2 linked regions of the Parazoarcus communis genome follow. The protein of the gene in region 1 interacts with the protein of each later gene in a pairwise test. Links are inferred from orthologs where the notes say so. Each region holds a gene or a part of one and is shown on either strand. Other genes may lie near its edges.

Region 1 (4,288 bases):
TCATAGCGTGCTCCATGTCCTTGGCGACAGCATGCGTCCAAGCAGCCTCTGGCCCCATGCCTCGGGAATGGTGGCCGCGCTGTTCGTGCACCGGGTCGACGCCTGCGCGCCCGGGCTGTACCTGCTGACGGCCGACGGCTGCGATGATGCAGGCGCTTTCGCCACCTCCGGTGAGCACGTGGAAACCATCGGGGACGGCCTGACACTGCGCCTGCATCGCAAGCTTGAGCAGGTCGAGCTCCATCGCCTCGCGCGCAGCCTGCACTGTCATCAGGACATCGCATCCAACGCCTGTCTGGCGCTCGGCCTGATCTCGCCCTTTGACGACGTCATCGCTGCCGACCCTGCGGCCTACCGCGATCTGTTCCGGGTGGCCGGACAGACGGGACAAGCCCTCTACCTTCTCGCCGAACTCCTCGGACTTCGCGGCACTGGCATCGGATGCTTTTTCGACGATCCGGTCCACGAAGCGCTGGGCCTCTCCGGCAGCAGTCATCAGACCCTGTACCACTTCACCATCGGTCTGCCGATTGACGACGCAAGAATCGAATCCGCCCCGGCCTATCCCGCCGACCGCGCCCTGCATCAGCCCGCCAACCGGACCCCAACATGATGAACACCGAAACCCTGACCGCCTCCGAACCAAGCAGCCGCCAGGCTCACCGCATCTCCGCCGCGGATGCGGCCGACATGCTCCTGCGCCACAGGGACGGTGTGCTGCCCGCCCTTGCGGTGTTCGATGTGCGCGACGAAAACAGCTATCGCGCGGCGCATATCGACGCAGCGATCCGCCTCGCCGAGGCCACTTTTCCGCAGCAGATCCGGGGCCTGAACCGCACCACGCCGGTTCTGATCTACTGCTATCACGGCAATGCCAGTCGCACCTGGGCGCAGTGGTTCGCAGATTTCCGCTTTCCCGAAGTGTATAGCGTGGATGGCGGCTACCCGGCCTTCTCCGACGCACTCGCTACACGCAGCGCCGGCCAGCAAGGCACGCCGGTCGCAGGCATGGATGCCCGCGCCGACCTCCTCGCATTCCTGCAGACGCACGGGTTCGACCCTTTCGACCTCAACGCACCGCGCCAGCACGGCCTGACAGCGCTGATGCGCGCGGCCCTCGCGGGGCATGAGGGCGTGGTCGACGCCCTCCTCGCCTGCGGTGCAGACATCTCCCGCCGCAACATGGACGGCAACAACGCCCTCTGGCTGGCCTGCGTATCGGGCAATGCCGCGATCGTGCGCAGGCTCGTGCAGGCAGGCATCGACATCGACAACCGCAACGACATGGGTGCGACCTGCCTGATGTACGCCGCCTCGGCCGGCAAGGCCGAGATGGTCGCACTCCTGCTCGAGTGCGGCGCCGACCCGCAGGTGCTCAATTTCGACGACGCCCGCGCAGTGGACCTCGCCGCCACCCGCAGCTGCCTCCAACTTCTTCGCCACACGATCGGATGACCGCCGCCATGACCAGCTCGATGCCCCCCAAGTACCGCGCCCTCTCCCATTTGCTGAGCACCCTGGAACACGCGCTCGAAGACGGCCTGATCGAACTCGATGAACGCTGGCGCGACAACGAGGAAGCCGTCGGTCTGCTGCTGCCGGGAGACGCAGCGCTTGCAGCCTTCGTGTTCACCTACGGTCAGCCGCCCGGGCGCTATGGGGTCGAACTCTCATTCCCCGACGCGGGCAGCCCGCCGCCCGCCGAGCCGCTGGTGCGGGAGGAGCTCAGCCTGGCGCGCCTGCTCGGCGTTCTGCGCACCCATTTCGGGCTGCCGGAAGCCGCCTGAGCAACCCCAGCCAATCTCACTGATCAAGACCAGGAGCACAGCATGGCAAACATCGGCATCTTCTTCGGCACCGACACCGGCCGCACCCGACGCATCGCCAAATCGATCGCGAAGAAACTCGGCGATGCAGCCGCCGACCCGCTCAACGTCAACAAGGCGACGGCCGACGATTTCCTCGCCTACGACGCCCTGATCATCGGCACCCCGACGCTGGGCGACGGCGAACTGCCCGGCCTCGAGTGCGGCGCCCAGACCGCAAGCTGGGCCGAATTCCTGCCTCAGCTCGACGGTGCCGACATGAGCGGCAAGGTCGTTGCCATCTTTGGACTCGGCGACCAGGAGAAATACGGCAACGAATTCTGCGATGCGATGGCCGATCTCTACGACTGCGTCACCACCTGCGGTGCAAACGTGATCGGCACCTGGCCGGTCGACGGCTACACCTTCAAGAGCTCCCAGGCCGTGATCGATGGCAGTTTTGTCGGTCTCGCACTCGACCAGGACAACCAGCCCACGCTTACCGACGAGCGTGTCGATGCCTGGCTGGCCGGGATCACGCCGGCACTGATGGCTGCCGCCGGCTGAGCGCCCCCTGTCCACGCCCGCGCCATGCGCGGGCACCCCGGAACACCCCCATCGTAAGGGAGCCCATCATGGCAAAACCCAAGAAACACGTTCTCGTCTGCGTCCAGGGCCGCCCCGCCGGCCACCCCCGCGGATCCTGTCAGCAGAAGGGCTGCAACGAGGTCTATCAGGGCTTCATGGAAGCCTTTCAGGCCCGTAACCTGTGGGCGGACTACGCCGTGACCAATACCGGCTGCATCGGTCCCTGCTCCAATGGCCCGAGCGTGCTGGTGTATCCGGAAGGCGTGATGTACTCGGGCGTGAGTGCAGCCGATGTCGGCAGCATCATCGACGAGCATCTCATCGGCGACACGCCGGTCGAGCGCCTGCTGGCGCCGGCCAGCGTGTGGTGACCGCCATGAGCGCCGCATTCTGCTCACCCGGCGACGTCGTGTTCGCTCTCGACGCCATCCACAACGACGGCAGCATTCCCGATATCGACGCCGGCGCGCTGCTAGCTGCGGCCGGAACCCGTGGCGTAGTGGTGAAGACCGGTCATGTCGAGGCAGCCCCCGACATCGACATCATCCTGGTGCGCTTCGAGGGCGAGGACGATGTGCTCGGCCCCCCGGTCGGATGCCTGGTCGAAGAGTTGCGGCTGGAGCCCGTCCTCACCAGCTAGACTGCGCTCACTGCCTGCTTGCAAGCCATGGGGTGTGACCGTCCCCAGGTCACGCGCCATGGATCACCGCTGCGCCTGCGCCGCATCCCCAGCCCGGCCCCAGTCCCGATCTCTGTCGGGTTTCCGACAATCGGCACGCGCCGGGATGTCGCAATCGGCGCACTTGGCCGGCCCCCGCGCAGCCGGACGGGCCAATTCGCGTATTCGGACGCCTGGCACGCTGCTTGCGCAAGGAGTCCATCGCCCCAGCTCAGGAGGTGTCGGCACGCGCATGCCGTCCGACTCAGGCCATGAACCATCCGCACAAACCCGAGACCGGTGACTACACGCCGCCGGAGAACCCCTGCCCACGATGTGCGCTGCGCAACAGCCTGCTCGCCGAAGGCCGTTGCGCGCCCGGCGACGCCTGTCTGTTCGTCCACAGCGGACGCCAGATCGACCGCTTCCTGGCGCGCAACCCGGCCTTTGCCGAAGGCTGTCTCAGCGACGATTTCTGGGAGCGCCGCGCAATCGCGGTCCGCTATGCGCCCGCCGAGGCCGCAGGCCGGCTGATCGACGACCCTGACGAAACCGTCCGGCGCGCGGTGGCGGTACGCGCCGAAGGCGAAGCCCTGCTTCACCTTGCCCGCGACGAGGATCGTGAAGTACGGGTGACCGTTGCCACCCGCCTGCCTCCGTCCGAACTCGGGCGCCTGATGCGCGACCCCGACTATGCCGTGCGCCTGCAGGTGGCCCGTCGTCTGCCGCACGGCAGTCTGCCGCAGATGACCGACGATCCCGATCCTGTCGTGCGCAAGGAGATCGCCCGCCGCCTGCCAGCCTTCGCACTCAGCCGCCTCGCCCGCGACGCCGACCCGGAAGTCCGCGCCCTTGCGGCAGGCCGCATGCTGCCGAACGATGCCGCCACCATGCTCTCCGACCCGCACTGGCTGGTGCGCGCCGCGGCCGTTCAGCAGGCGCCGCTCGAGGCGCTGGCTGCCGTCTCCGACGACCCGGAAGAAACCATCCGTCTGCTCGTGGCCGATCGCCTGACCGATGCAGCGGAAACCCCGCAGTCCGCACCCGACCAGTAACACCGCCACACCGCCGATCATTCCAGAGCCCATCAAGGAAGCCACATGAACTACGTCCCGCTCGCGCCCCCGCCCAAGACCAGGCCGGACCTCGCCCTCGACGACACCTTGCGCTACCTGTGCGCCACCCTCACCCCCTTGCCTGGACACGCCCCCTTGCTGGACGCCCTGCGTCACACCGG
Region 2 (4,318 bases), 120 kb from region 1 along the record:
ACTCCTCTTGGTATCAAAGCGCTTTACGCAGACTGACCGGCGGGATATTGAGTGATTCGCGGTATTTGGCGATTGTGCGCCGCGCGACCACGATACCCTGCTGGCCCAACAGATCGGCAATCTTTGCGTCGGACAGGGGTTTCTTCCTGTCTTCGGCATCCACCAGCTGGCGAATCAATGCACGAATCGCCGTAGAGGAGGCCGCACCACCGGTGTCAGTGGCAACGTGACTGCCGAAAAAATACTTGAGTTCGAATACGCCGCGCGGTGTCGCCATGTACTTCTGAGTGGTGACACGCGATACGGTGGATTCATGCAGCTCGAGCTGGTCCGCGATCTCCCTGAGGGTCAATGGACGCATTGCCACCTCGCCATGATCGAAGAACTGTCGCTGCTGGTCAACGATGGCCTGAGATACACGCAAAATGGTATCGAAGCGCTGTTGTACGTTCTTGATCAGCCAGCGTGCTTCCTGCAGCTGGCCGGTGAGGCCGCCGCCCTGGCCGCGGTTCTGCTGCAGCAGGCTCGCGTAGAGCTGATTGATGCGCAGGCGTGGCATGGCTTCGGCATTGAGCGACACCGTCCACCGGTTGCGGATCTTGCGCACGACGACATCGGGCAGCACGTAACGGGTTTCTTCGTTGGAATGCTGTGAGCCCGGGTGCGGGTCGAGTCGGCAGACCAGCGCCTGGGCATCGCGCAGGGCGTCGTCGTCGCACCCGGTGAGGCGCTTCAGCTTCGCAAAGTTTCGTTCGGCCAGCAGTTCGAGGTGCTGTTCGACAATGACCAGCGCCAGGTCACGGCAGCTGCCTGCAGGCATGGCCCGCAGCTGCAGGCCGAGACACTCCTGCGGGGTGCGTGCACCAATCCCCGCCGGTTCGAGCTGCTGCACATGTCGCAGGGCAATCGCGAGGTCGTCGAGGTCGTAGTCGAGCTCGGGCGGGAGCAGTTCGAGCAGGTCTTCAAGTTCCTGGTGCAGGTAGCCGTCGCTATCGAGTGCTTCGATGATGAAGCGCACCAGCAGGCGGTCACGGTCCGACAGGGGGGACAGCGCAACCTGCTGGTCGAGATAGTCGCGCAGCGAGGTGCCGGCGGCCTGGAACTCCTGGAAGTCGCTGTCCTCGTCGTCGTCGCTCTTGCTGCTGGCGCCGCTGCCGGTGCCCGACCAGTCCATGCCTTCGTCAAAGTCGGCCGATTCGTTCTCGTTGCGGGGCTCGGCTTCCTGGGTGGTCTCGGTGCTGGTCTCGCGCGGGGTCTCGGTTGCGGGCTGCGCATCGTTGCCGACAGCGGCCGGTGCGAAGTCGCTGCCGTCGCCGTCTTCGCGCTCGAGCATCGGGTTTTCCAGCAGAAAGCGTTCGATTTCCTGGTTGAGCTCGAGCGTGGAGAGCTGCAGCAGTTTGATGGACTGCTGAAGCTGCGGAGTGAGCGTCAGGTGCTGCGAGAGCTTGAGCTGAAGGGTCGGTTTCATGATGCCAGTCGAGGGTGCGTGCCGGAATCAGAGGCGGAAGTGTTCGCCGAGGTAGACCTGGCGCACTTGCTCGTTGGCGATGATCTCGTGCGGCTTGCCGCTGGCAAGCACGCGCCCCTCGGTAATGATGGTTGCGCGGTCACAGATGCCGAGGGTCTCGCGCACGTTGTGGTCGGTGATCAGCACGCCGATATTGCGCTCCTTCAGGAAGCGGATGATCTTCTGGATGTCGAGGACCGCGATCGGATCTACGCCGGCAAACGGCTCGTCCAGCAGGATGAGGCGCGGGTCGGTGGCGAGCGCGCGGGCGATCTCGCACCGTCTGCGTTCGCCGCCGGACAGCGAGATGGCGGTGTTGTCGCGCAGGTGGGTAATTCCGAGTTCCTGGAGCAACTCTTCCAGGCGCTCGTCGATTTGCGCCACTGGCAGCCCGCGGAGCTCAAGCACGGCGCGGATGTTCTCGGCGACCGTGAGCTTGCGGAACACGCTCATTTCCTGCGGCAGGTATGACAGCCCCAGGCGCGCACGAGCGTGGATCGGCAGATCGGTCAGGCGGGCGTCGTCGAGCGTGATCTCGCCGCCGTCGGCGCGCACCAGACCGACGATCATGTAGAAACAGGTTGTCTTGCCTGCGCCATTGGGGCCCAGCAAGCCGACCACTTCGCCCGAGCCGACCTCGAACGAAACGTCATGAACGACTGTGCGTGCCTTGTAGCGCTTTTGCAGGTCGGTGACCTTAAGCAGACTCATCAGGGTCTTCTTTCAACAGTTTGCAGATCACGTCAGTGGAAAAACCACGGGTTTGCAGGAAACGCGCCTGTCGCGCCCATTCGCGGCGATCGTCAGGGGCGAGGCCGAATCTAGACTGCCACACTGCACGTGCGCGGTCGAGTTCGGATTCCACACATTCGCTCTCGATGGCCTCGTCGATCAAGGCCTTCGATACGCCACGCCTCGCGAGTTCGTGCCGCAGACGCTGACTGCCAAACCTGGCGGCCTTGCTGCGAATCCACGCTTCGGCAAACCGGGTGTCGGAGAGCAGTTCGAGTTCGCTCATGCGAACCAGTACGGCTTCGATCTCCTCGGCGCTGCCATACGGGGACAGCTTGCGTGCGAGCTCCGCCCGCGAGTGATCCCGACGGGCGAGGTGGCGCAGCGCGCGCTCGCGCAGACTCGGTTCGCCCATCAGGGGTCAGCGTCCGGGCGGGGCGGAAATCAGGCTTCGGAAGCGACGGGTGCCGCGCCACCGAGCGCGGCCATTTCGCCCAGTCCGACGGCTGCGCGGACCTTGTTCTCGATCTCGCGAGCCAGCGCCGGGTTTGCGCGCAGGAACTCGCGTGAGTTGTCCTTGCCCTGGCCGATCTTGTCGCCGTTGTACGAATACCAGGCGCCGGACTTGTCGACGATCTTGTAAGTCACGCCGAGGTCGATGATCTCGCCTTCGCGGGAGATGCCTTCTCCGTAGAGGATGTCGAAGTGCGCCTCCTTGAACGGCGGGGCGACCTTGTTCTTGACCACCTTGACGCGCGTTTCCGAGCCGACGACTTCGTCGCCCTTCTTGATGGCGCCGGTACGCCGGATGTCCATGCGGACCGATGCGTAGAACTTGAGGGCGTTACCACCGGTGGTGGTTTCGGGGCTGCCGAACATGACGCCGATCTTCATCCGGATCTGGTTGATGAAGATCACGAGGGTGTTCGTACGCTTGATGTTGGCGGTCAGTTTGCGCAGCGCCTGCGACATCAGTCGTGCCTGAAGGCCTGGCAACTGGTCGCCCATCTCGCCTTCGATTTCGGCTTTCGGGGTCAGTGCGGCGACGGAGTCGATGACGACGATATCCACGCCGCCCGAACGCACCAGCATGTCGGCGATTTCGAGCGCCTGCTCGCCGGTGTCGGGCTGGGAAATCAGCAGGTCGTCGATGTTGACGCCGAGTTTCTCAGCGTAGCCCACGTCGAGCGCATGCTCGGCGTCGATAAACGATGCGGTGCCGCCGAGCTTCTGCATTTCGGCGATGACCTGGAGGGTCAGCGTGGTCTTGCCGGACGATTCCGGACCGTAGATCTCGACTACGCGGCCACGCGGCAGGCCGCCCAGGCCGAGGGCAATGTCCAGCCCGAGCGAGCCGGTGGAGACGGTCTGGATGTCGCGCTCGATACTGCCGTCGCCCATCCGCATGATCGAGCCCTTGCCGAATTGCTTCTCGATTTGCGAGAGCGCGGCGGCAAGCGCCTTGGCCTTGTTGTCGTCCATGAGTGGTCCTTCCTGAGTGAGACGCGAATTATGGCACAGAGCTTGCTGAGATGCTGCTGTCCGAATCGGTAAGGCGAAGGACCTCTTCAAGTGCGGCAATGACGGTCTGCCGTCGCACGGCTTCGCGGTCGCCATCGAAGTGGCGGGTGGTGGGGAAGACATCGCCCCGGCGCAGCGCAGTGGCGATGCAAACCGTGCCCACCGGCTTTGCCGCACTGCCGCCGCCGGGCCCGGCAATACCTGAAACCGCGACGGTAATGCTGGCAAGGCTGTGCTTCAGGGCGCCGGTGGCCATCTCCGCAACCGTGGCTTCACTCACCGCGCCATGCGCAGCGAGCGTCCCGGTGCTGACGTCGAGCATGTCGATCTTTGCCGCGTTCGAGTAGGTGATGAAGCCGCGGTCGAACCAGGTCGAGCTGCCCGCCGTGGCGGTGACGACCTCGGCAATCCAGCCGCCGGTGCAGGATTCTGCGGTGCCCAGCATCCAGCCCTTGCGGGTCAGGGCCTCGCCGACGCGGGCCGAGAGGTGTTCTAGCGTGTTGTCCATGGGTTCAGGCGCCGAAAATGGCAACGAGTACGGCAAGGGAGAGCAGGGTG

What was found. Proteins that work in one complex are often made in the same cells at the same time.
Region 2: the proteins of CEW87_RS11400 (region 1) and recX interact in binary tests that used the Escherichia coli proteins (3 or more experiments, as listed by UniProt). The link is inferred for Parazoarcus communis from one-to-one orthologs.

Annotation. Positions count from the first base shown.
Region 1 is NZ_CP022188.1:2,492,373-2,496,660, reverse strand. What follows is about bases 792-3,600. They hold CEW87_RS11400 (flavodoxin), read left to right. Parts: upstream 792-1,829; coding sequence 1,830-2,372; downstream 2,373-3,600. Other genes in these bases: CEW87_RS11385 (4Fe4S-binding leucine-rich repeat protein), read left to right, coding at 3,324-3,600; CEW87_RS11390 (nitrogen fixation protein NifZ), read left to right, coding at 2,770-3,033; CEW87_RS11395 ((2Fe-2S) ferredoxin domain-containing protein), read left to right, coding at 2,441-2,764; CEW87_RS11405 (hypothetical protein), read left to right, coding at 1,464-1,787; CEW87_RS11410 (ankyrin repeat domain-containing protein), read left to right, coding at 792-1,455. Outside these bases: CEW87_RS11415 (SagB/ThcOx family dehydrogenase), read left to right, coding at 1-613; more of CEW87_RS11410, read left to right, coding at 610-791; more of CEW87_RS11385, read left to right, coding at 3,601-4,106; CEW87_RS11380 (hypothetical protein), read left to right, coding at 4,152-4,288. UniProt on the Escherichia coli protein: Low-potential electron donor to a number of redox enzymes. Involved in the reactivation of inactive cob(II)alamin in methionine synthase.
Region 2 is NZ_CP022188.1:2,607,775-2,612,092, forward strand. Bases 930-3,768 are described here. They hold recX (recombination regulator RecX), read right to left. Parts: upstream 2,655-3,768; coding sequence 2,205-2,654; downstream 930-2,204. Other genes in these bases: CEW87_RS11975 (RNA polymerase factor sigma-54), read right to left, coding at 930-1,468; lptB (LPS export ABC transporter ATP-binding protein), read right to left, coding at 1,496-2,218; recA (recombinase RecA), read right to left, coding at 2,684-3,721; CEW87_RS11995 (CinA family protein), read right to left, coding at 3,750-3,768. In the rest of the region: more of CEW87_RS11975, read right to left, coding at 14-929; more of CEW87_RS11995, read right to left, coding at 3,769-4,268; CEW87_RS12000 (phosphatidylglycerophosphatase A), read right to left, coding at 4,273-4,318. UniProt on the Escherichia coli protein: Modulates RecA activity through direct physical interaction. Can inhibit both RecA recombinase and coprotease activities. May have a regulatory role during the SOS response. Inhibits DNA strand exchange in vitro.